Regions from separate parts of the Pseudomonas sp. NY15181 genome, predicted to be linked through region 2. Evidence: predicted binding sites of a transcription regulator. Region 2 holds the regulator's gene; each other region holds the start of a gene.
What was found. Region 2 encodes FliA, which starts transcription of late flagellar genes. Its sites were predicted from a motif close to CTAAAGTTTNNNNNNNNNNNGCCGNTAA; they were not measured.
Positions count from the first base shown of each region.

Region 1: ACNFBT_RS19310 (methyl-accepting chemotaxis protein) is a predicted target of FliA. The motif match lies at 5,969-5,996, and genes of this name have one in related genera.
Region 3: motA (flagellar motor stator protein MotA) is a predicted target of FliA. The motif match lies at 2,267-2,294, and genes of this name have one in related genera.
Region 4: ACNFBT_RS09095 (flagellar protein MotY) is a predicted target of FliA. The motif match lies at 1,964-1,991, and genes of this name have one in related genera.

Region 1 is NZ_JBLUPT010000008.1:206,955-214,499, forward strand. Features, by position in the region: gene ACNFBT_RS19290 (lipopolysaccharide kinase InaA family protein) at 1-431, shown strand, start outside; gene ACNFBT_RS19295 (hypothetical protein) at 428-652, shown strand; gene pncB (nicotinate phosphoribosyltransferase) at 745-1,938, shown strand; gene ACNFBT_RS19305 (helicase HerA-like domain-containing protein) at 2,021-3,508, shown strand; gene ACNFBT_RS19310 (methyl-accepting chemotaxis protein) at 3,870-5,759, opposite strand; gene ACNFBT_RS19315 (methyl-accepting chemotaxis protein) at 6,217-7,545, opposite strand, start outside.
Region 2 is NZ_JBLUPT010000003.1:562,329-569,873, reverse strand. Features, by position in the region: gene ACNFBT_RS11405 (protein phosphatase CheZ) at 1-735, opposite strand, end outside; gene ACNFBT_RS11400 (chemotaxis response regulator CheY) at 755-1,129, opposite strand; gene fliA (RNA polymerase sigma factor FliA) at 1,306-2,055, opposite strand; gene fleN (flagellar synthesis regulator FleN) at 2,052-2,882, opposite strand; gene flhF (flagellar biosynthesis protein FlhF) at 3,051-4,361, opposite strand; gene flhA (flagellar biosynthesis protein FlhA) at 4,377-6,500, opposite strand; gene ACNFBT_RS11375 (hypothetical protein) at 7,006-7,503, shown strand; gene ACNFBT_RS11370 (PAAR domain-containing protein) at 7,500-7,545, shown strand, end outside.
Region 3 is NZ_JBLUPT010000004.1:334,232-341,776, forward strand. Features, by position in the region: gene rsgA (small ribosomal subunit biogenesis GTPase RsgA) at 1-138, shown strand, start outside; gene motB (flagellar motor protein MotB) at 302-1,354, opposite strand; gene motA (flagellar motor stator protein MotA) at 1,358-2,209, opposite strand; gene ACNFBT_RS13305 (HDOD domain-containing protein) at 2,331-3,857, shown strand; gene rhdA (thiosulfate sulfurtransferase) at 3,999-4,814, shown strand; gene asd (archaetidylserine decarboxylase) at 4,818-5,687, shown strand; gene ACNFBT_RS13320 (HPP family protein) at 5,765-6,742, shown strand; gene ACNFBT_RS13325 (molecular chaperone) at 6,872-7,545, shown strand, end outside.
Region 4 is NZ_JBLUPT010000003.1:117,540-125,084, reverse strand. Features, by position in the region: gene ACNFBT_RS09100 (argininosuccinate synthase) at 1-801, opposite strand, end outside; gene ACNFBT_RS09095 (flagellar protein MotY) at 935-1,927, opposite strand; gene pyrC (dihydroorotase) at 2,067-3,113, shown strand; gene rnt (ribonuclease T) at 3,110-3,790, shown strand; gene ACNFBT_RS09080 (peroxiredoxin) at 4,038-4,640, opposite strand; gene ACNFBT_RS09075 (bacterioferritin-associated ferredoxin) at 4,920-5,135, shown strand; gene bfrB (bacterioferritin BfrB) at 5,356-5,832, shown strand; gene ACNFBT_RS09065 (MFS transporter) at 5,881-7,044, opposite strand; gene grxD (Grx4 family monothiol glutaredoxin) at 7,106-7,432, opposite strand.

The DNA of each region.
Region 1 (7,545 bases), on a different contig from region 2:
CGACCCTGGTCTACGCCGGTTGCCGCAAGGTCAACGGCGAATGGCAGGCGCTGCTGGTCACCGAATCCCTCGACGGTTTTTCCAGCCTGGAAGACTGCTACGCCCGTGGCGACCACGAACGTTGGGGCGAAGCGCTGCATCAACGCATTCTGCAACAATACGGTAGTACCCTCGCCAAACTTAACGCCGGTCATTGGCAGCATGGCTGCCTGTACCTCAAGCACGTCTTCGTGCGGGTGGACGGCGACAAGATTGAAGTGGCGCTGATCGACATGGAGAAGGCCCGCCGACGTTTCAGCGCCCAGCGTGCTGCACGTCATGACCTTCGCCAGGTGAAACGCCGTTCGTCGTGGACAGAGGCGCAGTGGCAGGCCTTTGTCTATGGTTACCAAGCGGCGTTTGGCAGCGCCATCAAAGGGTTGCAGACATGAAATTAGAAGTTACGCGAAGTTTGCTCCTGGTCGGCGCGCTCGGGGTGGCAACCCTGGCGGCAGCCGCTTGGCATGAACCCTCTCCCTCGGTCATTTCGAGCCGGGCGGACTCCTGTCCGGTTCCGCCCAACATGCGTCACAAGCAGACGGCCAGCCCGGACCAGGACCTGCTGCTGTTCCTGTTCGGCATGTCGCAGGGCGGCGTGGCGCAATCGCGCTGAGCTTCGCGTATCTGACAAGAACCCCGCTTCGGCGGGGTTTTTTGTGGGCGACGGGTTTAGACTGCCGGTTCGAAGCCTGCAACGAGACGAGCATGAGCGACAGCGTATTTTCCCGGCGGATCGTGCAGAACCTGCTGGATACCGACTTCTACAAGCTGAGCATGATGCAGGCGGTGTTGCACAACTATCCCAACGCCGAAGTGGAGTGGGAGTTTCGCTGCCGCAACGAGGAAGACCTGCGCGCCTATCTCGACCCGGTGCGCGAGCAGGTCGAGTACCTGTCGCAGCTGTCGTTCGCGCCCCAGGAGTTGGCCTTCCTCGAACGCATTCCGTTCTTCAAGCCGGACTTCATCCGCTTCCTCGGCCTGTTCCGCTTCAATCCCTGTTATGTGCAGCTGGGCGTCGAGAATGGCGAGTTCTTCCTCCGCCTCAAAGGCCCCTGGCTGCACGTGATCCTCTTCGAGGTGCCGCTGCTGGCGACCATCAGCGAGGTGCGCAATCGCCACCGTTATCCGGGGGCCTCGCTGACTGCGGTGCGCGATCGCCTGCAGGAGAAGCTCCACTGGCTGCGCGGCGAGGCCAGCGCCGAGGAGCTGGCCGGTTTCAAGATGGCCGATTTCGGCACTCGCCGGCGCTTCTCCTATTCAGTGCAGGAAGCGGTGGTACGGGATCTGCGCGATGGCTTCCCCGGACACTTCGTCGGCACCAGCAACGTGCACCTGGCGCGCCTGCTGGGGGTGAAACCGCTGGGCACCATGGCCCACGAATGGCTGATGGCGCACCAGCAGCTCGGCCCGCGACTGATCGACAGCCAGGCCGCCGCGCTGGACTGCTGGGTCCGCGAGTACCGTGGCCAGCTGGGCATCGCCTTGACCGACTGCATCACCATGGATGCCTTCCTGGCCGATTTCGACCTGTATTTCGCCAAGCTCTTCGATGGCCTGCGCCATGACTCGGGCGACCCGCTGGCGTGGGCGGAAAAGGCCATCCGACACTACGAGCGCCTGGGCATCGACCCGCGCAGCAAGACCCTGGTGTTCTCCGACGGCCTGAACCTGCAGCGCGCGCTGGAGATATTCCGGGCGCTGCGCGGTCGTATCGACGTCAGCTTCGGCATCGGCACCCAATTCACCTGCGATGTGCCCGGTGTCACGCCGATGAACATCGTGCTGAAGATGACCGCCTGCAACGGGCACCCGGTGGCGAAGATTTCCGATACGCCGGGCAAGACCCAATGCAAGGATGAGAATTTCCTGCACTATCTCAACCACGTCTTCAAGGTCTGAGCGCGCCGGTTTGCACAGCTCTGCGTGACGCACCAATCTTGATGGACGACCCATCGCGACCATCCATTCAGAGGAATGACGGATGCCAGCAACGAACGAACTGATCATTGGCGCAGGTCCCGACGGCCAGCCGGTCGGCCAGGGCTGGAAGCTCGCCAACCGCCACGGCCTGATCGCCGGCGCAACAGGCACCGGCAAGACGGTCACCCTGCAGCGCCTGGCCGAGTCCTTCAGCGACGCCGGCATCGCGGTCTTCGCCGCCGACATCAAGGGCGACCTGTGTGGCATCGCCGCTGCCGGCAACCCGCAGGGCAAAGTGGCCCAACGTATCGCCAGCATGCCCTGGCTGAATTACAGCCCCAAGGCCTATCCAGTGAGCCTGTGGGACGTGGCCGGCAAGTCCGGGCATCCGCTGCGCACCACGCTGTCGGAGATGGGGCCGCTGCTGCTGGCCAACCTGCTGGAGTTGACCGAGAGCCAGCAGGCCGCGCTGTTCGCTGCGTTCAAGGTGGCGGATCGTGAAGGTCTATTGCTGCTCGACCTCAAGGACCTGAAGGCGCTGCTCAACCACTTCAAGGAGCATCCGGAGGTCCTTGGCGAGGACCGTGCGCTGTTCACCGCGGCTTCGTCCCAGGCCTTGCTGCGCCGTCTCGCGTTGCTGGAGCAGCAGGGCGCGGAGGCGTTCTTCGGCGAGCCGGCCTTGCAACTGGAAGACCTGCTGCGCCCCGAGGCTGATGGCCGTGGTCGCATCCATCTGCTGGACGCCAGCAAGCTCGTGCACGATGCGCCCAAGGTGTACGCCACCTTCCTGCTCTGGCTGCTGGCTGAGCTGTTCGAGCAGTTGCCCGAGCGCGGCGATGCCGACAAGCCGATCCTCGCGCTGTTCTTCGACGAGGCGCACCTGTTGTTCAACGGCACGCCCAAGGCGCTGCAGGACCGCCTGGAACAGGTGGTGCGGCTGATTCGCTCCAAGGGTGTGGGCGTGTATTTCGTCACCCAGTCGCCAAGCGACCTGCCCGACGACGTCCTGGCACAGCTTGGCCTGCGCATCCAGCATGGCCTGCGCGCCTTCACCGCCAAGGAGCAGAAGTCTCTGCGCGCGGTGGCCGATGGCTTCCGTCCCAATCCGGCGTTCGACAGCCTCAAGGTGCTGACCGAGCTGGGCATTGGCGAAGCGCTGGTGGGGACGCTGGAGGAGAAGGGCACGCCGGCCGTGGTCCAGCGTGTTGCCGTGGCGCCGCCGCAATCACGCATCGGCCCGCTGACCGACGCTGAGCGTGCCGAGGTGATCCGTCGCTCTCCGCTGGCGGGGCGCTACGACCAGCCGATCGACCGTGAGTCGGCCTATGAGAGGCTCACGGGGCGCGCTGACGACAAGATGGCGCCGACTGAAACCAAGCCGGAAGAGAAGGGTTTCGGCAGCGATCTGGGCGGGTTGGCCGGCGAGTTGCTCGGCACCCTGGCCAGCCAGACGGCGAAGACCGTGGTACGCCAGGCGGCCAACCAGATTGGCCGGCAATTGGTGCGCGGGTTGATGGGCGCTCTGTTGGGTGGGAGCAAGCGGCGCTGATGGAGTGGGGTGTGCCATGCCCGCCTATCGCGGATAAGGGCTAGGCGCCCCCATCGCTCCTGCGAGAGCGGATTTACCGGCGGTTTTGTCGCTGGGGTGGTTCGCGAGCAAGCTCGCTTCTACAAGGTTCGAGCTGACCTGTAGGAACAACTGTCTAGTCTGTGCCTGCGTTTTCCCCCTCACCCCAACCGCGGCATTGGCATTCTGCGTCGCCTTACCTCCTGCCCCGAACGGTCCCCTCTCCCCTGGGAGAGGGTTAGGGGGAGGGCCGCCGCGAGCGCCGATGTATCTCGTAGGAGCGGACCTTGTCCGCGAACAAAAAAGGCGCCCGAAGGCGCCTTTTTCGTTGAAGCATTCCGCGTCAGATGCGGAAGCTGTCCACCAGCTGACGCAGACGCCCGGCCTGGTTTTCCAGGTCGGCGCAGGCGCGCAGGGTGGCCTGGAGGTTTTCCACGCCTTCCTGGTTCAGGGTGTTGATCTCGGTGATGTCCATGTTCAGCGAGTCGACCACGGCGGTCTGCTCCTCGGTGGCGGTGGCCACCGACTGGTTCATCGAGTCGATCTCGCCGATGCGGTGGGTCACGCTGGCCAGGCGCTCGCCGGCGCGGTTGGCGATTTCCACGCTTTCCAGGCTGTAGCGCTGGCTTTCGGTCATGGTGTCCACGGCTTCGCGGGCGCCGACCTGCAGCTCCTCGATCATCTTCTGGATCTGCTGGGCCGACTCCTGGGCGCGGTGGGCCAGGTTGCGCACCTCGTCGGCGACCACGGCGAAGCCACGGCCGGCCTCACCGGCGCGGGCGGCTTCGATGGCGGCGTTCAGGGCCAGCAGGTTGGTCTGCTCGGAGATGCCTTTGATCACTTCGAGGATCTGGCCGATGTTCACCGTGCGGCTGTTCAGTGCCTCGATGTTGGCGCAGGCGGAGCTGATCTTGTCCGACAGCTGGTTCATCGCGCTGATGGTCTGCTCGACCACCTGACGGCCATCGCCGGCCTGGTGCGAAGCATCGGTGGCATGGTGCGAGGCGTCGGCGGCGTTGCGGGCGATTTCCTGGGCGGCGGCGCCCAGCTCGTTGATCGCGGCGGCCACGCTGTTGGTGCGGTTGGCCTGCTCGTCGGAGTTGCTCATGGACGAGTTGGAGGCATTGACCACCAATTGCGATACGTCGTGCAACTGGCGTGCGGTGGAGGCCACTTCGCGGATGGATTCGTGGATGCGCTCGACGAAACGGTTGAAGGCGTTGCCCAGCACGCCGAACTCGTCGTTGCTGGCGACCTTCAGGCGCTTGGTGAGGTCGCCTTCACCCTGGGCGATGTCTTCCATGGCGCGACCCATGGTGGTCAATGGCTGCATCAGCACGCGGATCAGCATGCCCAGCAGAAGCAGGATGGCGACGATGGCGATGGCCGCGGCGACGATGGCCGAGGTGCGGAATTTGCTCAGCATGGCGTAGGCGGCGTCCTTGTCGATGGACAGGCCGATGTACCAGTTCACCGATGGCAGACCCTTCACCTGGGTGAAGCTGAGGATGCGGGTCTGGCCGTTGAGTTCGGCCTCGCTGAAGCCGCCGCCGATCCTCGGGGTGTTCTGCGGGTAGACCTCGGCCAGGGTCTTCATCACCAGGTTCTTGTCCGGGTGCACGAGGATCTTGCCGTCGCCGCTGACCAGGAAGGCGTAGCCCATGCCGCTGAAGTTCAGCGAGTTGATGATCTGTACCAGGGTCTGCAGGCCAAGGTCGCCGCCGACCACGCCGGCGGTCTTGCCGCCGTTGCGGGCCGGGGTGGCGACGGTGATGACCAACTGCTGGGTCGCCGCGTCGATGTACGGTTCGGTCAGCGTGGTGCCGCCGGCGGCCAGGGCGTCCTTGTACCAGGGGCGGGTGCGCGGGTCGTAGCCGTCGGGCATGGCATCGTTCGGACGCATGGTGAAGGTGCCGTCTTCCTGCCCCAGGTAGGTGTAGTTGAAGGTGCTGCGCAGGGTGTTCTGCTCCAGCAGTGCGGCGATTTTTTCCGGGGCGTTGTCGCGAGCGATGGTCTGCGCGGTGCTTTCGATCAGCAGCAGCCGGCCACTCAGCCAGTTCTGGATGTTGCTGGCGGTCACCGTGCCCATTTCCCGCTGGTAGTCTTCGAGATCGTCGCGGATCGCGTTGCGCTGCAGGTAGTCGTTGTAGAGGGTGAAGAGGGCGAAAGCGGAGAAAACCACAAGCGAGGCGGCCAGGAGGATCTTATGGCTGAATTTCAGGCTCTTGATCATGCTGCGTCGAGTCCGGAGGTAGTGGGATGCCAGAACGGCGTGGGTCCGGGCGACAGATCCGATGTCGCCAGGGCGCGCCCGTCCGTGTGGTGACGGAGCGGACGAAGCCGGCGCGGCGGGTAGCCGGGCGGGCGGGGCCGGCACTCCCATGTGCCAGCAGTGATATCCGGCCCGACTGGATTCGTTGTTCTCGTGGGCCTTCATCCTTGCTGTCGGCATGTTGGGTAAAAGCTTGAGGCCGGTGGACGAACGGTAGGGCGGGCGCGCCTGCCCATCGTGGATAGGGTCTGCTCCCATGAAGGCGGATTCACGGGCGGATCTGTCGCTGGTGTGGTTCGCGAGCAAGCTCGCTCCTACAAGGTTCGAGCTGACCTGTAGGACCGACCGGGGGCGCCCAGCCCTTGTCCGCGAACGAAAAAGGCGCCCGAAGGCGCCTTATTCGTTGAAGCATTCCGCGTCAGATGCGGAAGCTGTCCACCAGCTGACGCAGACGCCCGGCCTGGTTTTCCAGGTCGGCGCAGGCGCGCAGGGTGGCCTGGAGGTTTTCCACGCCTTCCTGGTTCAGGGTGTTGATCTCGGTGATGTCCATGTTCAGCGAGTCGACCACGGCGGTCTGCTCCTCGGTGGCGGTGGCCACCGACTGGTTCATCGAGTCGATCTCGCCGATGCGGTGGGTCACGCTGGCCAGGCGCTCGCCGGCGCGGTTGGCGATTTCCACGCTTTCCAGGCTGTAGCGCTGGCTTTCGGTCATGGTGTCCACGGCTTCGCGGGCGCCGACCTGCAGCTCCTCGATCATCTTCTGGATCTGCTGGGCCGACTCTTGGGCGCGGTGCGCCAGGTTGCGCACCTCGTCGGCGACCACGGCGAAGCCACGGCCGGCCTCACCGGCGCGGGCCGCTTCGATGGCGGCGTTCAGGGCCAGCAGGTTGGTCTGCTCGGAGATGCCCTTGATCACTTCGAGGATCTGGCCGATGTTCACCGTGCGGCTGTTCAGTGCCTCGATGTTGGCGCAGGCGGAGCTGATTTTATCCGACAGCTGGTTCATCGCGCTGATGGTCTGCTCGACCACCTGGCGGCCGTCTGCCGATTGGTGCGAGGCATCGGTGGCATGGTGGGAGGCGTCGGCGGCATTGCGGGCGATTTCCTGGGCGGCGGCGCCCAGCTCGTTGATCGCGGCGGCCACGCTATTGGTGCGGTTGGCCTGCTCGTCGGAGTTGCTCATGGACGAGTTGGAGGCGTTGACCACCAGCTGCGAGACGTCATGCAGGTTGCGCGCGGTGGAGGCCACTTCGCGGATGGATTCGTGGATGCGCTCGACGAAGCGGTTGAAGGCATTGGCCAGCACGCCGAACTCGTCGTTGCTGGCGACCTTCAGGCGCTGGGTGAGGTCGCCGTCGCCCAGGGCGATGTCCTGCATGGCGCGGCCCATGTCGGTCAGCGGGGCCATCAGCACGCGGATCAGCATGCCCAGCAGGAGCAGGATGGCGACGATGGCGATGGCCGTGGCAATGATGGCCGAGGTGCGGAAGTCGCTGAGCATCGAATAGGCCGCGCTCTTGTCCAGCACCAGGGCGACGTACCAGGTCACACCCGGCAGGCCCTTCACCGGCGTCATGGAGACCAGTTGGTCGTCGCCGTTGACGCTGACTTCCTGCACGCCCGGCTGCACTTTCGGCGCGCCCTGCGGGTAGATCTCGGTGAGGTTCTTGAACACCAGCTTGCTGTCCGGGTGCAGCAGGATCTTGCCGGCGTCGCTGACCAGGAAGGCGTAGCCGTTACCGTCGAA
Region 2 (7,545 bases):
CACGACGTCTTTTCTTGTATCGGCAGCGATTTGCGGACCTTCACCCTTGGACGATCTTTCTTTTTCAACCGCCTCGGTCATGCCCTGGTAGTCATGCTCGATGCCCGCGTAGCGGTCCACCTGACCGGCCATCCAGACCAGCTTGACCAGGTTCGACTCGACCTCGGTGACCAGCTTGGTGACGCGCTTGATCACCTGCCCGGTGAGGTCCTGGAAGTCCTGCGCCAGGAGGATGTCGTTGAGGTGCGCGGAAAGCTTCCGGCTGTCCTGGGCGCTGATGTAGAGGAACTGCTCCACGCGCTTGGCCAGCTCACGGAAGGCATCGGGCCCCAGCTCGCGGCGCATGAAACGCCCCCAGTCTTCCTGCAGCTCCTTGGCCTGGGTCTCGATGTGCATGACCACCGGGGTGCACTCTTCCACCAGGTCCATGGTGCGGTTGGCCGCCTTCTCGGTCATCTTCACCACATAGGAGAGACGATCGGTGGCGTCGGCGATCTGCGACATTTCCTCGGCGTGGCGGGAACTGGGGTCGATCTGGAAGTTGACGATGGCGTTGTGCAGCTCGCGGGTGAGCTTGCCGACTTCCTGGTAGAGCCCGCGATCGCGCGTCTGGTTGAGCTCGGAGATCAGCTGCACGGCGGTCTGGACTTCGCCGCGTTCAAGGCAGTCGACCAATTCGCGCGCATGTTTTTTCAGGGTCGACTCGAAGTCACCCGCGGATTCGTTGAAATCCATGACGCCCTCTTGATCAGCCTCAGCTGCCGACCCGCTCGAAAATCTTCTCGATCTTTTCTTTCAGCACCTGAGCGGTGAAAGGCTTGACCACATAGCCGTTGACCCCGGCCTGGGCCGCTTCGATGATCTGGTCGCGCTTGGCCTCGGCGGTGACCATCAGTACCGGCAGGTGCTTCAGACGTTCGTCGGCGCGGACCGCGCGCAGCAGGTCGATGCCGGTCATGCCGGGCATGTTCCAGTCGGTGACAAGGAAGTCGAAGTTGCCGCTGTGCAGCATCGGCAGCGCAGTGGTGCCGTCGTCGGCTTCTGCGGTGTTGGTGAACCCCAGGTCCCGCAGGAGGTTCTTGATGATGCGCCTCATCGTGGAAAAGTCGTCCACGATGAGAATTTTCATATTCTTGTCCAAACCGACCTCCATCGATACCAGGCACGTCCTGGCGGGCGTGCCGTCAATTCATCGAGCGGCGTGCGCTCATCCCGTTTGGGCGGCGTCAAAGGGACGTCGCCCGAAAGAATTCTGAAATCTAAATCTGAAGCCTACGAAAAAGCCGACGCGAAACTACCCGAACCTCAGTGCGCGCGCCACTCCGCCAGACGTGCCCGCAAGCGCGCGGCGCATTGGCTGTGCAGCTGGCTGACCCGGGACTCGCTGACCCCCAGCACTTCGCCGATCTCCTTGAGGTTGAGCTCCTCGTCGTAGTACAGGGCCAGCACCAGCCGCTCGCGTTCGGGCAGCTTGGTGATGGCGTCGGCCAGCGCCGCCTGGAAGCGTTCGTCTTCCAGGCCGTGGGAGGGCTCGTTGCCCTGGTGCGAAGCGTCTTCGGCCAGGCCACCGCCCTGCTCGCCGTCCTGCAGCAGATCGTCGAAGCTGTACAGGCGGCTGCCCTGGGTGTCGCTGAGGATGCCGTAATACTCTTCGAGACTCATATTGAGTTCGGCAGCAACTTCCTGATCTTTAGCGTCACGTCCGGTTCGAGCCTCGACGGTGCGGATCGCATCGCTGACCATGCGGGTGTTGCGGTGCACCGAGCGCGGGGCCCAGTCGCCCTTGCGCACTTCGTCGAGCATGGCGCCGCGGATGCGGATGCCGGCGTAGGTCTCGAAGCTCGCGCCCTTGCCGGCGTCGTATTTCTTCGCCGCCTCCAGCAGGCCGATCATGCCGGCCTGCATCAGGTCCTCCACCTGCACGCTGGCCGGCAGGCGGCCCAGCAGGTGGTAGGCAATGCGTTTGACCAGCGGCGCGTAGCGCTGGATCAGTTGGTCCTGGGAGTTCTGCGCCTGCGCCTTGCTGTACATACGCGCTCCAGAGGCCGTCATCATACGGCCGAACCCGTGGTCGGGTGCTGCACCAGGCGCTCGACGAAGAACTCCAGGTGCCCACGCGGGTTGGCCGGCAGCGGCCAGCTGTCGACTTTCTGCGCTACCGCACGGAACGCCAGGGAGGCCTTGCTGCGCGGGAACGCCTCATACACCGAACGCTGCTTCTGCACCGCCTTGCGCACCGATTCGTCGTACGGAATGGCGCCCACGTACTGCAGCGCCACATCGAGGAAGCGGTCGGTGACCTTGGTCAGCTTGGCGAACAGGTTGCGGCCCTCCTGGGGGCTGTGGGCCATGTTCGCCAGTACGCGGAAGCGGGTCATGCCGTAGTCGCGGTTGAGCAGCTTGATCAAAGCGTAGGCGTCGGTGATCGAGGTGGGTTCGTCGCAGACGACCAGCAGCACTTCCTGGGCGGCGCGGACGAAGCTCACCACCGAGTCGCCGATGCCGGCGGCGGTGTCCACCACCAGCACGTCGATGTTGTCGCTGATGTCGCTGAAGGCCTGGATCAGACCGGCGTGCTGCATGGGCGTGAGGTGCACCATGCTCTGCGTGCCGGAAGCCGCCGGAACGATGCGAACGCCGCCGGGACCCTGGAGGATCACGTCGCGCAGGTCGCACTCGCCTTCGATGACGTCGGCCAGCGTGCGCTTGGGCGTCAGGCCCAGCAGCACGTCGACGTTGGCCAGGCCCAGGTCGGCGTCCAGCAGCATGACGCGGCGGCCGAGGTCGGCCAGCGCCAGCGACAGGTTCACCGACACGTTGGTCTTGCCGACACCACCCTTGCCACCGGTGACTGCGATTACCTGTACAGGATGCATGCCCATATCAATACCTTGTCTCGTCATTCAGCCGCCGCGCCCCCTGGCGCTGCGGCCTTGCCGGCTGCGGTGCTCTACCGCTTCCGGCGTTCGCGGATCGTCTGCCAGAGCATCCGCCTCGCCGGGCAGCCCACCTGGCCACCCCTCGCCCCACCACGGGGCCGTTCAATTCGTTCAGCTGGCGCGACGCACCGGCTGCTGGTACAGGCCGGCGAACAGGTCGGCCATGGCGTCCTCGCTCGGCTCTTCCGGCGCCTGCAGGCTCACCGCGCGGCTGACCAGCTGATGGCTGCGCGCAATCTGCAGATCATCCGGAATCTTCGGACCGTCCGCCAGATAGGCTACCGGGAGACGCTGGCCAATTGCCAGAGCGAGCGCCTCGCCGAGGCTGCCGGCTTCGTCCAGCTTGGTCAGGATGCACCCGGCCAGACCGCATACACGATAGTTCTGCCAGGCGGCCTTGAGCACCTGGGCCTGGCTGGTCGCGGCCAGCACCAGATAGTTCTTCACGTTCAGGCTCTGTGCCGCCAGGGCTTCGAGCTGCATGCGCAGCGCCGGATCATTGGCGGGCAGGCCGGCGGTATCGATCAGCACCAGGCGCTTGCGCGCCAGCGGCGCCATGGCCTGGATCAGCGACTGGCCCGGATCGACCAGGGTCACCGGCACATTGAGGATGCGGCCGAGGGTCTTGATCTGCTCCTGGGCACCAATGCGGAAGCTGTCCATGGACACCAGTGCGATGCTCTGCGCGCCGTACTTCAGCACATAGCGGGCCGCCAGCTTGGCCAGGGTGGTGGTCTTGCCCATGCCGGCCGGACCGACCAGCGCGACCACCCCGCCCTGCTCCAGCAGGTCGATTTCCGGGGTGTTGATGGAGCGCGCCAGGTGCGCCAGCAGCATGCGCCAGGCCTGCTTCGGCTCGGCGATGGAAGCCACCTTCTCCAGCAGACTGCGCGACAGGTCTGCCGGCAGGCCCATGCGCTGCAGGCGGCGCCACAGGTTGGCCTGCTTCGGACGCTGGTTCTGCAGCTGGTTCCAGGCAATCGAGCCCAGCTGCACTTCGATCAGTTCACGCAGGCCGTTGAGCTCGAAGCGCATGGCCTCCAGCGCCTGCTGGCCGACGTTGGCGGCGGCCGGCGCAACTGGTGCGGCCATGGCTTCGGCCAGGGTCTCGGCGGCGCTGCGGCGCGGCGTCTCGACGCCGTACATTTGACGGTCCTTGCGCACGGCCTCGCTCATGCGGGTCGGCTCGCTCAGCTCGGCCTTGGCCTGGGCGATGCGCGCCTGGGTCTTGCGCAGCTCGGCTTCCAGCGCCGGGTTCGGCTTGCTGGCCGCTGCCGGGGCCTGGTAGTCCAGGGCCGCGGTCAGTTCCACGCCGCCAGCGACACGGCGGTTGCCGATGATCGCGGCGTCCGGGCCCAGCTCGTCACGGACCAGTTTCATGGCCTGACGCATATCGGCGGCGAAGAAGCGTTTTACCTGCATGGCCTGCGACCTCAATCAGTTCTGCCCAACGGTGGCGACGATCGTCACTTGTTTGTTGTCCGGGATTTCCTGGTAAGCCAGCACGTGCATGGTGGGGACCGCCATCCGCGCGAATCGGGACATCATCGCGCGGACGGGACCGGCCACCAGCAGGATCGCCGGCTTGCCGAGCATTTCCTGGCGCTGCGCCGCCTCGACCATCGAGCGTTGCAGCTTTTCCGCCATTCCGGGCTCCAGCAACATGCCGTCTTCGGAGCCCTGTCCGGCCTTCTGCAGACTGTTCAGCAATATCTGTTCCAACCTGGGTTCCAGAGTGATCACAGGCAGCTCCGGCTCTAGTCCCACAATGGTTTGCACGATTGCGCGGGACAGCGCGACGCGAACTGCCGCCACCATGGCGGCGGGATCTTGACTCTTGGCGGCGACGTTGGCGATGGCCTCGGCGATGGTGCGGATGTCGCGCACCGGCACCTGTTCCTGCAGCAATGCCTGCAGGACCTTGAGCAGGGTCGACAGGGAGATCATCCCCGGCACCAGCTCTTCCGCCAGCTTCGGCGAAGTCTTGGCCAGCAGCTGCATCAGTTGCTGGACTTCCTCGTGACCGAGCAGCTCATGGGCGTGCTTGTGCAGCACCTGGTTCAGGTGGGTGGCGACCACGGTGCTGGCATCGACCACGGTGTAGCCCAGGGACTGCGCCTGGTCGCGCTGGGACGGCTCGATCCACACCGCCTCCAGCCCGAAGGCCGGGTCCTTGCCGGCGATGCCGTTCAGGGTGCCGAACACCTGGCCTGGGTTGATCGCCAGCTCGCGGTCCGGGTAGATCTCGGCTTCCGCCACGCTGACGCCCATCAGCGTCAAACGATAGGCGTTGGGCAGCAGGTCGAGGTTGTCGCGAATATGCACCGACGGCATCAGGAAGCCCAGGTCCTGGGACAGCTTCTTGCGTACGCCCTTGATCCGCGCCAGCAGCTGGCCACCCTGGTTGCGATCCACCAGCGGGATCAGGCGATAGCCGACTTCCAGGCCGACCATGTCCACCGGGGTCACGTCGTCCCAGCCCAGTTCCTTGGTTTCCTGGGCGCGCTGGGCCGGCAGCAGCTCCTGCTGGCGCTGGGTTTCCTGCTCGGCCTGCTGCGCCGCCTGGCGCTGGCGCTGCCAGATCAGGTACGCGCCGCCGGCGGCCAGGCCGCCCAGGCCGACGAAGGAAATGTGCGGCATGCCCGGCACCAGGCCCATGGCGATCAGGATCGCGGCGGAGATGGCCAGTGCCTTGGGCGAGGCGAACATCTGGCGGTTCACCTGCTGGCCCATGTCCTCGGCGCTGGACACGCGGGTCACCATGATCGCCGCGGCGGTGGACAGCAGCAGCGACGGCAGCTGTGCCACCAATCCGTCACCGATGGTCAGCAGGGCGTAGACCTTGCCGGCATCGCCGAAGCTCATCGAGTGCTGGAGCATGCCGATGGCGACGCCACCGATGAGGTTGATGAAGAGGATCAACAGGCCGGCGACGGCGTCACCGCGAACGAACTTGCTGGCACCGTCCATGGAGCCGTAGAAGTCGGCCTCCTGGGCCACCTCGGCGCGGCGCTTCTTGGCTTCCGCCTGCTCGATCAGGCCGGCGTTGAGGTCGGCGTCGATGGCCATCTGCTTGCCGGGCATGGCGTCGAGGGTGAAGCGCGCGCTCACTTCGGAGATACGCCCGGCGCCCTTGGTGACCACCACGAAGTTGATGATCATGAGGATCGCGAAGACCACGATGCCGACCACGTAGTTGCCGCCGATCACCACCTCGCCGAAGGCCTGGATCACCTTACCCGCGGCGGCGTGGCCGTCATGGCCATGGAGCAGTACCACGCGGGTGGAGGCCACGTTCAGCGCCAGGCGCAACAGGGTTGCCACCAGCAGGATGGTCGGGAACACGGCGAAGTCCAGCGGACGCAGCGCGTACACGCAGACCAGCAGGACCACGATGGACAGGGCGATGTTGAAGGTGAACAGCACGTCCAACAGGAACGGCGGGATCGGCAGGGTCATCATGCCCAGCATGGCCAGCAGCAGCAGCGGCACCCCGAGATTGCCCCGGCCCAGGCCCGCCAGATTGCTGCGAACGTTGCTGATCAGTTGCGTGCGGTCCACCCTTGACTCCCCTGCCCTGCGACGGATCTTGCGCCCGCCCTATCAAACTTTTGACGCCCGAAAGAGCGTTTGCAGGAGCTTTAGCAGGAAGCGTTCCAACTTTTTCGAAGGGGTGGAAATACCCGTTCCAGAGCGACCCGTAGGGCGTACAACCGTTCGCGGTTGTACGCCGATTCGCCACACCTGCCAGCGACGCCCAAGCCGCGCACGGAGCGATCTGCAACCAAGGCCGATCGGCGTATAACGCGGAGCGTTATACGCCCTTGTATTAATGGAAGGCGCCCTCTCCTCGTCAGAGTAGGCACTTCCAAAAATAAGTAGCTGATAGCCCTTCCCACCTCCCGCAAACTCCCTTCGCTCTCCTGCACCGAATCAGCGCACCTGCCAAGCAGCCAATTCCTACATACATGCCAACAAACTCCTGATTAGAGTCAATTATGCGGCAAAGTACTTTCCCTGCATCAGGGAATAGGACGCCACATCATAGAATCAAGGAAGCCAGCACATGACTCTCAAAAATACCTCGACCCCATTTTATAACAACGAAATTTCGCCAGAGCACCTGCAAGAATTGAACAAGCCTCATTTCTCCGAGGAGCAAATAAATTCTTTCGATGCCGCAGCGGTAGACATCATCCGCCGAAACCAAGCTGAACAACTAGAAAAGCCTGTGATAGCCATTCGACTGCTCGCTTCGGAAGGAAGTCAGAGCAAACAAGGCGGCGTAATCAAGAAAGGAACATCGGGCCTCACCGTCACCATAGAGTCAGGTGAAGAGCTCGCAATCGCCCAGATTGGAGACCCTGTCGAATATCCGGACGGATCAATTGCCTACATCAAGACGGGAGCAGGAAAAGCCTTTTCCAATCTTGCCTTGGTCGGTAGCCGACTGGATAACGGCGACGAAATCATAAACAGCCGACAAAACATCGGGCACATCAATATCCTGAAGAACTCGACCCTCGAAAGCGACTTCCTCCCGATGATTGAGGCCGAACGATGACCATGTACCGCCCCGATATCAACGGCAAAGGCCAAGCACTTG
Region 3 (7,545 bases), on a different contig from region 2:
TGCCGCTTCCGCGACTGCAAGCACGACCGCGAGCCGGGCTGCGCCCTGCTCAAGGCGCTGGAGGACGGACGCGTCTCGCCACAAAGGATGGCCAGCTACCGGCACATCCTCGCCAGCCTGCCGGAAGACGAGTACTGAGCCCGACGGCCCGGCTGACTGTAGGAGCGAGCATGCTCGCGAACGGCTTCACGGCGAGGTTGGTTCGCGAGCAAGCTCGCTCCTACGAAGAGCCCTCCCCGTCGACTTCATGACGTGAAAAACGAAACGAAAAGGCCAGCTGATCAGCTGGCCTTTTCGTTTCTTACTGCTGCTTGTTCAGCTCATCGAGCTTCAGCGTGCCGCCGTCGTCGAACAGATTGAGCTTCTGCTTGAGCTGGTCCGGCGGCAGCGGCTCGCCCTGCCCGGTCGCAGGCTGGGTGGGAGTAGCGCCGGGCGCGGGTGCGGCCGCTGCAGCGGGGCCCCCGGCGGGCTTGTCGACCCCACCGTCCTGGCCCTCGATGGCGCGCTGGGCCTTCTTGGTCAGGACGATGATGTCGATGCGGCGGTTCACCGGATTCAGCGGCTTGTCGCGGTCGAACAGCGCCGAAGAGGCGTAGCCGACCACGCGGGCGATCTGCTCCTCCGGGTAGCCGCCGGCCTCCAACGCACGGCGCGCGGCGTTGGCGCGGTTGGCGGAGAGCTCCCAGTTGCCGAACTCGCCGTTGCCCGCATAGGGCTTGGCATCGGTATGGCCGCTGATGCTGATCTTGTTCGGCACCTGCTTGATGGTCTCGGCCAGCGCCAGCAGGATGTCCTCGAAGTACGGCTGCAGGCGCGCGCTGCCCAGGTCGAACATCGGCCGGTTGTCGGAGTCGACGATCTGGATGCGCAGGCCGTCCTGGGTGATCTCGAACAGAATCTGGTCCTTGAAGCGCTTGAGCGTGGGGTTCTCGTCGACCTTGTTCTGCAGCTCCTGCAGCAGCAGCTCCAGGCGCTCCTTCTCCAGCTTTTCGGCGATGTTCTCCGCCTGTTCGGCGTTGACCTTGGCCTCGTCCTGCGGACTGATGCGGGTTTCGTCCGCTTCGGGCTGCGCCTGGACCTGCGGGTTCAGGGTCTTGTCCGGCGCGGGAGTCGGCGTGCCGCCCAGGTCGATCACATAGGGACTGGCGCTCTCGGTGAAGCCGATCGGGTCCTGGAAGTAGCCGGAAATGGCCTTCTTCTGCTCCGGCGTGGCCGAGGACAGCAGCCAGAGCACGAGGAAGAACGCCATCATGGCGGTGGCGAAGTCGGCGAAGGCGATCTTCCACGAGCCGCCGTGGTGACCCGCGGCGTAGCGCTTGACGCGCTTGACGATGATCGGCTGGTTGTTATCCATCGTTTAGCGCCCGCGTACCGCCTGCTCCAGCTCGGCGAAGCTGGGACGATGCGCCGGCAGCAGCACCTTGCGGCCGAATTCCACCGCCAGCGACGGCGGCATGCCCGAGGCGGAAGCGACCAGGCAGGCCTTGATGGCTTCGTAGAGGTTCAGTTCCTCCTTGGCGTCATGCTCCAGGGCGTTGGACAGCGGGCCGACGAAACCGTAGGCGGCGAGAATACCGAGGAAGGTCCCCACCAGCGCCGCGGCGACGTGGTGGCCGATCTCGGCCTGGCTGCCCTGGCCGAGCAGGGCCATGGTGATCACGATGCCGAGCACCGCGGCGACGATACCGAAGCCCGGCAGGCCATCGGCGACGCGGGTCACCGCGTGGGCGGGATGCTCCAGGTCTTCCTTGAGGCTGCCCAGCTCCATGTCGAACAGGCCCTCCAGCTCGTGGGGCGCCATGTTGCCGGAGGACATGATGCGCAGGTAATCGCAGATGTACGCGGTCATGCGGTCGTCTTTGAGCACCGCCGGGTACTTGCTGAAGATCGGACTGGCGCCCGGGTCCTCGACGTCCGCCTCGATCGCCATCATGCCCTCGCGGCGGCTCTTGTTGAGCACCTCGTAGAGCATGCCCAGCACTTCCAGGTAGAAGGCGTGGGTGAAGCGGTTGCTGAACATCTTCGGGGCTTTCTTGAGCACCGTCATGAAGGTGCTGCCCGGGTTGGCCTGGAGGAAGGCACCCAGGGCCGCGCCCCCGATGATCAGCAGTTCGAACGGCTGGATGATGGCCGCGATCTTGCCGCCGGAGAGCAGATACCCGCCGAGCACACTACCCAGGATGACGATGATGCCGATGATTTTTGACATGGGGACCGAACTGAAACTGTGAACAGAATGAGAGGCATGATTCCCGCCTCCCTGTTGTTATCGGAGATTTCGGGCAAGACTATAGGCCGAAAACACTAAAAACCAGTTCGGCGCCTTACGCATGCCCAAACCCGTGCCTACCCCAGAGCGTCTCGCGGACTGGCTCTCCCTGCTGGAAGAGCTGCCGCTGCCTGTCCCCCAGGAGCACCGCGACGATATTCGCCGGGCGCTGAATGACAGTCGCCGCTCGATCCGCGACATCTCCGAGCTGTTGCAGGACTGCCCGACCCTGGCCTTTGCCATTCTGCGCGAGGCCAATCGTGCCGAGAGCGCCCGCGACAATCCGGCGGAAAGCCTGGAGGTCGCCCTCAACCGCCTGGGCCTGGCACGCGTCACCCAATTGCTCGATCGCCTGCCATCGGTGCCCGAGGCGCAGATGCCCCGCGCACTGAGCCAACTGCTGCTGATCAGCCGCCACGCCATGCAACAGGCAAGCGGCCTGTTCGCCAACCGCCTGGCGCGGCTCTGGCAGGAAATCCACTGGGGCAGCCTGTTCACCCTCGCGCCGCTCTGGGCGCTGGCCACGGCCCGCCCGGAACTGCTGGAAACCTGGCAGCGCCAGGTCTATGGCCTGGGCCGTTGCAGCAGCGAGGTCGAACAGGAGCTGCTCGGCACCCGCCTGCTGCCGCTGTGCCGGGCGCTGGCCGAGCGCTGGCGGCTGCCGGACTGGGTCGCCCAGGGCTATGCGCTGCTCAGCGATGACAAGCGCCTACTGGTGCGCGCCCTGCACGTGGCCCACACCGAAACCCAGCCACTGGGCCAGCAGCAGCGCCTGGACGCCGACCCGGAGCTGCAACGCTGGCTGACCCGCCCCGCCAACACCATCCTGCTGGCCAACAGCCTGGCCACAGCCGCCCACCAATCCTGGGGCGGTGTGCACATGCTGCGCTGGCAACGCCTGACCAGCCTCTACCTGCAAATGCCCCTGGAAGAGCTGCAGCAGACCGTCCACGGCCTCGCCGCACAGAGCGCCCGCCGGCACGCCCGGCCGCTGCTCTGGCATCCGGCCGAGGCCCTGCTGTGGCCCTGGAACGCCCGTCGCTGGCTCAACGGCCCGAGGCCCGAGGAGCCGGCCAAGGCGCCCGACACCCTGGCCGAATGGCGCCAGCACTGCGCGCGCCTATTGCAGGCGCCCAGCCCGTTCAGCAACGCCTTGCAACTGCTCGAGTGCGCCGAATCGGCACTGCAGGCCTGCGGACTGCAACGCGGCCTGATCCTGCTGGCCGACAAGGGCGGCAGCTGGCTGCAGGCGCGCCGGCACTTCGGGCTCGCGGCCGAGGCCGGCGAGCTCAAGCTGGAAGTCGCCGCCAGCCCGCTGCTGCGCAAACTCCTGCAACAGCCCGGACAACTGCGCCTGACCCCGGCGAACATGGCCGACTTTTCCGCCGTGCTGCCCGGGGCGCTGAAAGCCCTGCTGCCCAGCGAACACCTGCTGCTGCGCTCGCTGGGCAACGGCAGCCGCGTGGTCATGCTGCTCGCCGCCGACCGTAATGGCCAGCCGCTGGGCGACCTGCACGCCCAGGCCTTCGGCCGTACCGCGCAGTGCATCGAGCAGGCCGTCCGGCAGATGTCCCGCGGCGCTTCCTGAGCCGCGCGGCGATCGCCGGGATTTCCGGTACACTGGCGCCCCTTTAAACTATCGCCCCCCAACGGGCAGCCCAGGGCCGCCAGCTCACGCCGCCTCTTCCATCATCACGGTGGGCCGTCCGCCGTACCGGGAGACTCCGACATGTCCGCCTTCTCCGCTCTGCCCCTGGTGATCGAACCGGCTGACCTCGCCAGCCGCCTCGACGCCGCCGAACTGATCCTGGTCGACCTCACCAGCGCCGCGCGCTATGCCGAAGGCCACATCCCCGGCGCCCGCTTCGTCGCCCCGGCGCGCACCCAGCTGGGCGGCACCCCGGCGCCCGGCCTACTGCCGGCCAAGGCCGACCTTGAAGCGCTGTTCGGCGAGCTGGGCCACAACCCCGATGCCGTCTACGTGGTCTACGACGACGAAGGCGGCGGCTGGGCCGGCCGCTTCATCTGGCTGCTGGATGTGATCGGCCACCACCGCTACCACTATGTTGACGGCGGCCTGCACGCCTGGCTCGCCGACGGCCTGCCGCTGAGCCAGAACGTCCCGGCGCCGGTCGGCGGCCCGCTGCCGCTGACCCTGCACGACGAACCCACCGCCACCCGCGAATACCTGCAGAGCCGCCTGGGCGCTGCCGACCTGGCCGTCTGGGACGCCCGCAACCCCAGCGAATACAGTGGCCAGAAGGTGCTCGCCGCCAAGGGCGGGCACGTTCCGGGCGCCGTCAATTTCGAATGGACCGCCGGCATGGACCCGGCACGCGCCCTGCGCATCCGTACCGATATGCCGCAGATTCTCAAGAGTCTGGGCATCACCCCGGACAAAGAAGTGATCACCCACTGCCAGACCCACCACCGCTCCGGCTTCACCTACCTGGTGGCCAAGGCCCTCGGCTATCCGCGGGTCAAGGGCTACGCCGGCTCGTGGTCGGAATGGGGCAACCACCCCGACACCCCTGTAGAGGTTTAAGGAATGTCGTTCAAAGATCGTCTGTTCATCCTCGCCCAGTACCTGCTGCCGCATCACCTGCTGTCGCGCCTGATCGGCTGCGCCGCCGAATGCCGTGCGCCCTGGTTCAAGGACCGCCTGATCCCCTGGTTCGCCCGCCGCTACCAGGTGGACATGCGCGAAGCCCAGGTCGAGGACCTGCGCGCCTACGAGCACTTCAACGCCTTCTTCACCCGCGCCCTGAAAGACGGTGCCCGTCCCCTAGACGAGAGCGAAGGCAGCGTACTCAGCCCGGCCGACGGCGCCATCAGCCAACTCGGCCCGATCGAGCACGGCCGTGTGTTCCAGGCCAAGGGCCACAGCTACAGCCTGATGGAACTGCTGGGCGGCGACGCCGAGCGCGCCGCGCCCTTCATGGGCGGCGAGTTCGCCACCGTCTATCTGTCGCCCAAGGACTACCACCGCGTGCACATGCCGCTGGCCGGCACCCTGCGCGAGATGGTCTATGTGCCGGGCCGGCTGTTCTCGGTGAACCAGCTGACCGCCGAACAGGTGCCGGAACTCTTCGCCCGCAACGAGCGCGTGGTGTGCATCTTCGACACCGAGCGCGGGCCGATGGCCGTGGTGCTGGTGGGTGCGATGATCGTCGCTTCCATCGAGACCGTCTGGGCCGGCCTGGTGACTCCGCCCAAGCGCGAGCTGAAGTCCTTCTCCTATGACGAAGCTTCCCGCGCGCCGATCCATCTGGAGAAAGGCGCCGAGCTGGGCCGCTTCAAGCTGGGCTCCACCGCCATCGTGCTGTTCGGGCCGCAACAGGTCAGCTGGGCCGAGAACCTGGCGGCCACCAGCCCGGTCCGCATGGGCCAGCGCCTGGCTGGCGCTCGCCAGGGCTGACGCCCGCTTTCCATAAGGCGGGTGGCCAATGAGCCGCCCGCCATGCTGTTTGCCTCACTGCCGTGCTGTCCCTCGCCATGAAACGCTTCCTGCACCTCATGGGCTGGCGCGCCAACGCCACCAGCCATCTGGAAAAATGGCTCTCCGCCCTCGGAGCGCTGTGCGGCATCGCCGCCATCTACGCCGTCACCCACTGGGTATTGCCCAGCGAAGCGGCCATCTGGGTCGTCGCCTCCATGGGCGCCAGCGCCGTGCTGCTGTTCGCCGTGCCCCATGGCGTGCTGTCCCAGCCCTGGGCGGTGCTCGGCGGCCAGGTGCTGTCGGCCATCGTCGGGGTGATCTGCCAGAAGCTCTTTCCCGACCAGGCCTTCACCCCGGCCCTGGCGGTCGGCGCGGCGATCCTGGTCATGCACTACGCCCGCTGTATCCACCCCCCGGGCGGCGCCACCGCCCTGGCGGCCGTCTCCGGCGGGCCGGCGATCAGCGCACTGGGCTTCCACTACGTGCTCAGCCCGGTGCTGCTCAACGTGGTACTGATCCTCGCCGTGGCCGTGGCCTTCAACGGCCTGTTCGCCTGGCGCCGCTACCCTGCGCCGCTGGCGCGCCTGCCGGAGACGCCGAAGCTGCCCACGGGCCCCGCACCGGAGGATCTCTACCACGCGTTACGCAAGATGGATTCGTTCATCGACGTGCAGTTCGACGACCTGCTGAAGATCCTCCAGCTGGCCCAGGAACATGCCCAGGCGCAACGCCTGGGCCCGGACGACATCCTCCTCGGCGCCTGCTACAGCAACGCACTGAGCGGCAACGCCTGGGCGGTGCGCCAGGTAATCGACGACCACCCCGGCAAGCGCTCGCGCCAGGACCAGCTGGTCTACAAGGTGGTCGCCGGCGCCGGCAAGGGCAACACCGGCGCCTGCCGCCGCCAGGACCTGCTGGAATGGGCCGCCCACGCGGTGATTCCGCAGGGCGATGGCTGGCTGCGCGTCACTCCGCAGGTCTCCGCCAGCGACGCCTTGCAGCGCCAGATCAAGGGCGAAACACCGTTCACGTGACTCGTCGGCGCACCCATCCGGCGATGGGCTGCGGTGCGCAACGGATACTGCTAGAGTTCGGAAAAAGCCGAGCGTGACGACCCGTCGGTCCACCCAACGGCCCAGATTTGTGGAGAATCCGATCCAACCATGGACAACAGTCCCCAGCAGTTCCTGCGCGTCCCCACCCCGACGCATGAGAGCCTGAGCTTCTGTAACGCCACCGCGCGTGACCTGAAATACTGGCTGGATCACCTGCCCAAGGCCAATCTGGGTGAAACCGCCCGCCAGCTCTACCAGGGCCTGATCGAGCTGAACCAGTTGAAGCTGCCGGTGGAGACGCGCCTGCAACTGCTGGAACTGTTCCGCCCGGAAGTCCAGTTCGTCTGCCAGCATCTGGAGCGCCACTTCCTCAACCAGTCCATCGTCCTCGACGAGCGCCCGCGCAAGGTCGCCAACCTCTGCCAGGCCCTGCAGAACCACCTGGCCATCGGCTACAAGCTGATCGTCGTGCGCGAGGCGCCCCGTGTTTCCCACGAGCGCGCGCAACTCCTGGCGGCCGCCATCCAGCGCGCCATCCGTGCCCTGTGCGGGCCGCTGACCCGCTCCTCGCAGCTGTATTGTCCGGTGCCGGAAGGGCTATGGCTGGAGCTCCACCAGCTGTACCAGCTGGCGCGCCAGCACGGCCTGCAGAAACTCAGCATCCGCGACAGCCTGGCCCGCAACGCCGAGGGCCTGACCATCGAGCAGGCCTACCTGGTGGCGCTGATGCTCGGCTCGGCACGCTGCAACCAGATGCGCCAGCACAACATCGCCCGTCTGGC
Region 4 (7,545 bases), 440 kb from region 2:
GTAGCGGTTCTCGACGATGTCGAGACGGCCGATACCGTTGGCACCGCCGATGCGGTTCAGCTCGGTCAGCACCTGGGCCGGAGTCATGTCCTTGCCGTCGATGGCGACGATGTCGCCCTTGCGGTAGGTCAGCTCGATGTAGGTCGGGGCGTCCGGGGCCTTCTCCGGGGAGACGGTCCACTTCCACATGTCTTCTTCGTGCTCGGTCCAGGTGTCTTCCAGCACGCCGCCTTCATAGGAGATGTGCAGCAGGTTGGCATCCATGGAGTACGGCGATTTTTTCTTGCCGTGGCGCTCGATCGGGATGTTGTGGGCTTCGGCGTAGTCCATCAGCTTCTCGCGGGACAGCAGGTCCCACTCGCGCCAGGGAGCGATCACCTTCACGCCCGGCTTCAGCGCGTAGGCGCCCAGCTCGAAGCGAACCTGGTCGTTGCCCTTGCCGGTGGCGCCGTGGGAGATGGCGTCGGCGCCGGTGGCGTTGGCGATCTCGATCAGGCGCTTGGCGATCAGCGGACGGGCGATGGAAGTACCCAGCAGGTACTCGCCTTCATAGATGGTGTTGGCACGGAACATCGGGTAGACGAAGTCGCGGACGAACTCTTCGCGCAGGTCCTCGATGAAGACCTCTTTCACGCCCAGCTGCTTGGCCTTGGCGCGGGCCGGCTCGACCTCCTCGCCCTGCCCCAGGTCGGCGGTGAAGGTCACCACTTCACAGTTATAGGTATCCTGCAGCCACTTCAGAATTACGGAGGTATCCAGGCCACCGGAATACGCCAGGACTACCTTCTTCACGTCCGCCATGCCACTCAACTCCACGGGGGTTGTCACGAAAGGGATCGATTCTACTGCCCGCCCAGCATAATTTACAGAGGCGCGACAGCTTTAGATGACAAAGCGACAAATTCTATCGTCGGTGCGACTCGCTGCCGCAGGCTCAGCCCTTGGGCGCCGCCGGGGTTGCCGCAGGCGGTGTGGCAGCGTTGGCGGCGGGAGCCACGGGAGCTGCGTGGGCCGGTGCACTGGCGCTGGGCGCTGGCTCGGCAGGCGCCGCCGGAGCTTCGGCCGGGGCTTCGTCGAGGGCCGGCCCGCGAGACAGGTTCACCGTTACCCGGCGATTGCGTGCCCGGTTGGCTTCGGAGCTGTTCTTCACCAACGGATAACGCTCGCCATAGAAGCGCACGATGATCTGCGATTCCGGCACACCATTGGCCTTGAGGTATTCCATCACCGCGACGGCGCGACGACGCGACGTATCGCGATTGACCAGGCGATTCCCGCTGTTGTCCGAATGACCATCGATCTCGATGCGGTTCACGCTCGGGTCGGCCTTCAGGTATTGCAGGATGATGTCCAGCTTGGCTCGGCCCAGCGCATCGAGTTCGGTGCCGCCGGGGAAGCCGATCTGGCTCTGCCGCACCTGGTCGAAATTGACCGGCAGCATCTTCGCCGAACAATCCTGGAACTGCGCGTAGCCGGCGGCAAAATGCGTCGGCAGCAGACGCACCAGCAAACGATCGCCGTCCCGGGTGCGGTGCCGCACTTCCGGCGTGCGCCCCTCCAGCAGACCACTGAGCAAGCGCCCGGCCTGCTGCTGGCTGCTGTTGAACGGTACCTCGCCGCCACCGACCTGCACCGCCCCCAGGTTCACGTCGCCCTGCCCCGGCCGCCACGGTGGAGCCGCTGCAAGGAGCGTCGCCGAACCGCGACCGAACCAGTCCTGCTGCGACTTGAGACGGAAAGTCGGCTGCTCGCCGGCGCGCCAGACGAACTCGCCCAGGCCGAAGCCCGCCACGTTCTGCGACAGCCGGCACTCGAACTGATCGCCCGCCACCGTCCATTCGGCGCTTTCCAGGCGCGGCTGGAAAGTCAGCCCCCAGGCCGGAAGGCTCGCGCAAAGAGTGAGCAGGAGAAGATAGGGCTGGCGCACGGCGGCATCCACACAGATAAAAAGGCGTCCCAGAATCTATCGGTAGACTGCGGCGAAACTTGATAGCGAGTGCCGGCGGCGGCCTTTTCCGGTAGCATTTCCCTACTCTTTCCGCTGCAACCGCCTTCCTGGAATCCGCATGTCCGACCGCCTGACACTCCTGCGCCCCGACGACTGGCACATCCACCTGCGCGACGGCGCCGCACTCGCGCAAACCGTCGGCGACGCCGCCCGTACCTTCGGCCGCGCCATCATCATGCCGAACCTGGTTCCGCCGGTGCGCAACGCCGTCGAAGCCGACGCCTACCGCCAGCGCATCCTGGCCGCCCGCCCGGCCGGCAGCCGTTTCGAGCCGCTGATGGTGCTCTACCTCACCGACCGCACCAGCGCCGAAGACGTGCGTGCCGCCAAGGCCTCGGGCTTTGTGCATGCCGCCAAGCTGTACCCGGCCGGCGCCACCACCAACTCCGACTCCGGCGTGACCAGCATCGACAACATCTTCCACGTACTGGAAGCCATGGCCGAAGTCGGCCTGCCGCTGCTGGTGCATGGCGAGGTGACCCGCGCCGAGGTCGACGTGTTCGACCGTGAGAAGCGCTTCATCGACGAACACCTGACCCGCGTGGTCGAGCGCTTCCCGACCCTGAAGGTGGTCATGGAGCACATCACCACCGGCGATGCCGTGCAGTTCGTCAGCGCCGCCCCGGCCAACGTCGGCGCCACCATCACCGCGCATCACCTGCTGTACAACCGCAACCACATGCTGGTCGGCGGTATCCGCCCGCACTTCTATTGCCTGCCGATCCTCAAGCGCAACACCCACCAGGAAGCCCTGCTGGATGCGGCGACCAGCGGCAGCCCGAAGTTCTTCCTCGGCACCGATTCCGCGCCCCACGCTCGCCACGCCAAGGAAGCCGCCTGCGGTTGCGCCGGCTGCTACACCGCCTATGCCGCCATCGAGATGTATGCCGAAGCCTTCGAGCAACGCAACGCGCTGGACAAGCTGGAAGCCTTCGCCAGCTTCCATGGCCCGGACTTCTACGGCCTGCCGCGCAACAGCGACCGCATCACCCTGGTGCGTGAAGACTGGAATGCCCCGGCAACGCTGCCGTTCGGCGATTACGAAGTGGTCCCGCTGCGTGCCGGCGAGAAACTGCGCTGGCGCCTGCTGGAGACCGAGGCATGAGTGACGAGAACGAAGTCTTCGAAGAAGAACTCGACGGTTCCTTCCCGCCCGGCCCGCGCCACCCGATGGCGCGCCGCTTCCGCGGCTACCTGCCGGTGGTCGTGGACGTGGAGACCGGCGGCTTCAACGCCGGTACCGACGCACTGCTGGAAATCGCCGCCGTCACCATCGGCATGGACGAGAGCGGCTACCTGTTCCCGGAGCACACCTACTTCTTCCGTGTGGAGCCCTTCGAAGGCGCCAACATCGAGCAGGCCGCGCTGGAGTTCACCGGCATCAAGCTGGACCACCCGCTGCGCATGGCCGTGCCGGAAGAGCAGGCGCTGACCGATATCTTCCGTGGCGTGCGCAAGTCGCTGAAGTCCAATGGCTGCAAGCGGGCGATCCTGGTCGGCCACAACAGCAGCTTCGACCTCGGCTTCCTCAATGCCGCGGTGAACCGCAGCGGCGTGAAGCGCAACCCGTTCCACCCCTTCTCCAGCTTCGACACCGCCACCCTCGCCGGCCTCGCCTACGGTCAGACCGTACTGGCCAAGGCCTGCCAGACCGCGGGCATCGAGTTCGACAACCGCGAGGCGCACTCGGCGCGCTATGACACCGAGAAGACTGCCGAGCTGTTCTGCGGCATCGTCAACCGCTGGAAGGAGTTCGGCGGCTGGATGGAAGACGAGGACTGATACTCTTCCGCTCCCTATGAAAAAGCCCTGCACCTGCGGGGCTTTTTCTTTTCCCCTCCCACAGCGCTTGCGAGCTTTCTGTAGGAGCGAGCTTGCTCGCGAACCACCGTCCTCGCGGAGGTTGATCCTGGCGGCTATGCCCACCTGCTCCGTTATTCACGAGGAAGCTCGCTCCTACGAAAAGCAGGCCCTCGCGCGCCCATAAAAAAGCCCCGCCGAAGCGGGGCTCTTTCATGACCAGGCAGCCTTACAGATTGCCGGCATGCTGGGCCAAGTAGGCGGCAACGCCTTCCGGCGATGCGGTCATGCCGCTGTCGCCTTTCTTCCAGTTGGCCGGGCAGACTTCGCCGTGCTCTTCGGTGAATTGCAGGGCGTCGACCAGACGCAGCAGCTCGTCCATGTTACGGCCCAGCGGCAGGTCGTTGACGATCTGCGAACGCACCACGCCGTTCTGGTCGATCAGGAAGGCGCCACGGAACGCGACACCGTCGGCGGACTCGACGTCATAGGCCTTGGCGATCTCGTGGGTGATGTCGGCGGCCAGGGTGTACTTGACCGGGCCGATGCCGCCCTTGTCCACCGGGGTGTTACGCCAGGCGTTGTGGGTGAAGTGGGAGTCGATGGACACGCCGATCACTTCGACGTTGCGCGCCTGGAACTCGGGGATGCGGCGGTCCAGGGCGATCAGCTCGGACGGGCAGACGAAGGTGAAGTCCAGCGGGTAGAAGAACACCAGGCCGTACTTGCCCTTGATGGCTTCGGACAGCACGAAGCTGTCGACGATCTCGCCGCTGCCGAGGACGGCGGCTACGTTGAAGTCGGGAGCTTTCTTACCTACGAGTACGCCCATTCCATATCTCCTTCGGGGGTGAGGACGTGAGGGAGTGCACGATGCCCTGCTCGGCTCGAAAAGCCGGATCGGCGGGTCATCCACTCCAGTGGGGCGGCCATGATACACCGCCGATTTCCGACGCGCCCAGCGCTTTCCCCGGTCGCCCGACAGGCTAAGCCATTGACTGAAATGACCATTTATCTGGTCACGGAAAAGCCCGTCCAGCAAACTTTGACAATCATTCTCATTAAGATTAGTATCGCCTCCAACAACCCCACAGCGATGCGTAGTGCAACCATGTACGTCTGCCTCTGCCAAGGTGTCACCGATACCCACATCCGCGAAGCGATCTACGAAGGCTGCTGCAATTACCGCGAAGTGCGTGAAAGCACCGGTGTCGGCACCCAGTGCGGCAAGTGCGCCTGCCTCGCCAAGCAGGTCGTCCGCGAGACCCTGAGCGAACTGCAGAGCGCCCAGTCGATGAACTACTCCCTCGCCTATGCGGCCAACTGATCGACGCGACTGACGGTCAACTCAGCAGAGATTCCGAAGAAAACCGGGCCTTGCCCGGTTTTTTTATGCCTGAAATTCAGCGTTTTAACGCCGAATTGCGGAATGAAAACATTCGCATTCATATTCCTTTTTATAGCAAATTCAAGCACTTATGTTTGACACTCAGTTATAAGAGGACCACACTTTCAGACTCTCCCACTCCACACGGCAGGACACCGGCATGAAAGGCGACAAGAAAGTCATCCAGCACTTGAACAAGGTCCTCGGTAACGAGCTGATCGCCATCAACCAGTATTTCCTGCACTCGCGCATGTGGAACGACTGGGGCCTGAAGCGCCTCGGCGCGCACGAGTACCACGAGTCCATCGATGAGATGAAGCACGCTGACAAGCTCATCGAACGCATCCTGTTCCTCGAAGGCCTGCCCAACCTGCAGGACCTGGGCAAGCTGCTGATCGGCGAGAACACCCAGGAAATGCTGCAATGCGACCTGAACCTGGAACTCAAGGCCTGCAAGGACCTGCGCGACGCCATCGTGCATTGCGAAAGCGTGCATGACTACGTGAGCCGCGACCTGCTCAAGAACATCCTCGAGTCCGAGGAAGAGCACATCGACTACCTGGAAACCCAGCTGGGCCTGATCCAGAAGGTCGGCCTGGAGAACTACCTGCAGTCGCACATGCACGAAGACGACTGATCAGGCAAAAGGCACCGGCGCGGTTGTGGACGCCGGTGCCCTTCCCTTCTAAGCGCTCGCCTTCGGCGGACGGCGCACCAGTGAGGCCTTGAGCACCAGCCCGGCGCAGAGCCCCACCACCACCAGCAACGCCAGACGCAGCCCCACGTGCTCGGCGAGGAAGCCGATCAGCGGCGGCCCCAGCAGCAAGCCCCCATAGCCGAACGATGCCACTGCCGCCACACCTCTGGACGGCTCGACGCCCGGCCGATTGCCCGCCGCACCGATCAGGATCGGTACCACCACCGACAGCCCCACGCCCACCAGGGCGAAACCGGCGATGGCACCCGCCACCCAGGGGGTGAACAGCGCCAGCAGCATCCCCGCGATGGCCAGCAGCGCCAGATTGCGCACCAGCGCCTCGTCGGCGAAACGCACGCGCAGGCGGTCGCCGAACAGCCGTCCCAGCACCATGGTCGCGGAGAACGCCGCGAATCCCAGGGCAGCCAGACGCTCGGACGCACCCATCACCTGATGCAGCAGCAAGGCGCCCCAGTCCGCGACCGCCCCTTCGGAAACGAACGCGCACACCGTCAGCAATCCAAGACCGATCAAGGCCGGTGGCGGCAGGCGCCAGCCACGTTGGGCCGGCGCCTCCTCCTCCGTGGGCTGCGGGCGCCCCTCGAACAGGTTGCGGGCGAAGAACGGCAGGATTGCCAGCGCAATCCCCGCCAGCAGGGTGAAGTGCCAGATCGGCGCAAGATCAGCGAAGGCCGCCGCACCCACTGCGCCGACCAGCCCGCCCAGGCTGTACATGCCATGCAGGCCGGCGATGCACGGCCGACCGAGGCGCCGCTCCACCTCCACCGCCTGGGTGTTCATCGCCACATCCATGGTGGCGAAGGTCAGGCCGACAATCAGGAAGCCCGCCGCCAGCTCCCAGACATTCTGCGCAAGCCCCAGCAGCGGGAACGTCGCCATCAGCGCCAGGCCGGAGACAACAGTGATCGCCCGGCTGCCGTAGCGGCGCACCAGGGCGCCGGCGAAGACGAACGCCAGCAGCGCGCCGAAGCCCGCGCCCAGCAGCGCCTGGCCGAGCTCCTGCTCGTCCACCCCGGTCATGCTCTTGAGCGCCGGCACGCGTCCCATCACGCTGCCGTGCACCATCCCGCCCATGGCGAAACAGTAGCCGCAGGCCCAGCGTGCGGCGTTCGTCCTTGCTTGTTCGGTCATTTATTCCTTCCCAAAAACAAAGCCCCGCCGAGGCGGGGCTTTGTGCAACAGCGCGAAAGACTCAGGCGTTGGCCTTGTCTACAGCGTCCTTGATCAGCGGTTGCAGCTCGCCCTTCTCGAACATCTCGGCCAGGATGTCGCTGCCGCCGACCAGCTCACCGCCGACCCACAGCTGCGGGAAGGTCGGCCAGTTGGCGTACTTGGGCAGGTTGGCGCGGATTTCCGGGTTCTGCAGGATGTCGACGTAGGCAAACTTCTCACCACACGCCATCAGCACCTGCGCGGCGCGGGCCGAGAAACCGCACTGCGGAGCGTTCGGCGAGCCCTTCATGTACAGCAGGACGGGGTTGTTGGCGATCTGTTCTTTGATGGTATCGATGATATCCATGAACTTCCTCGGCTGAACTATCTGATACTGACCCGGCAGCGCCACAGGCGGCGTTTGGCCGGCACGGTTGGGCGCATTGTACTGCAAAGCCGAGCACTACGCTCGGCTTTGCA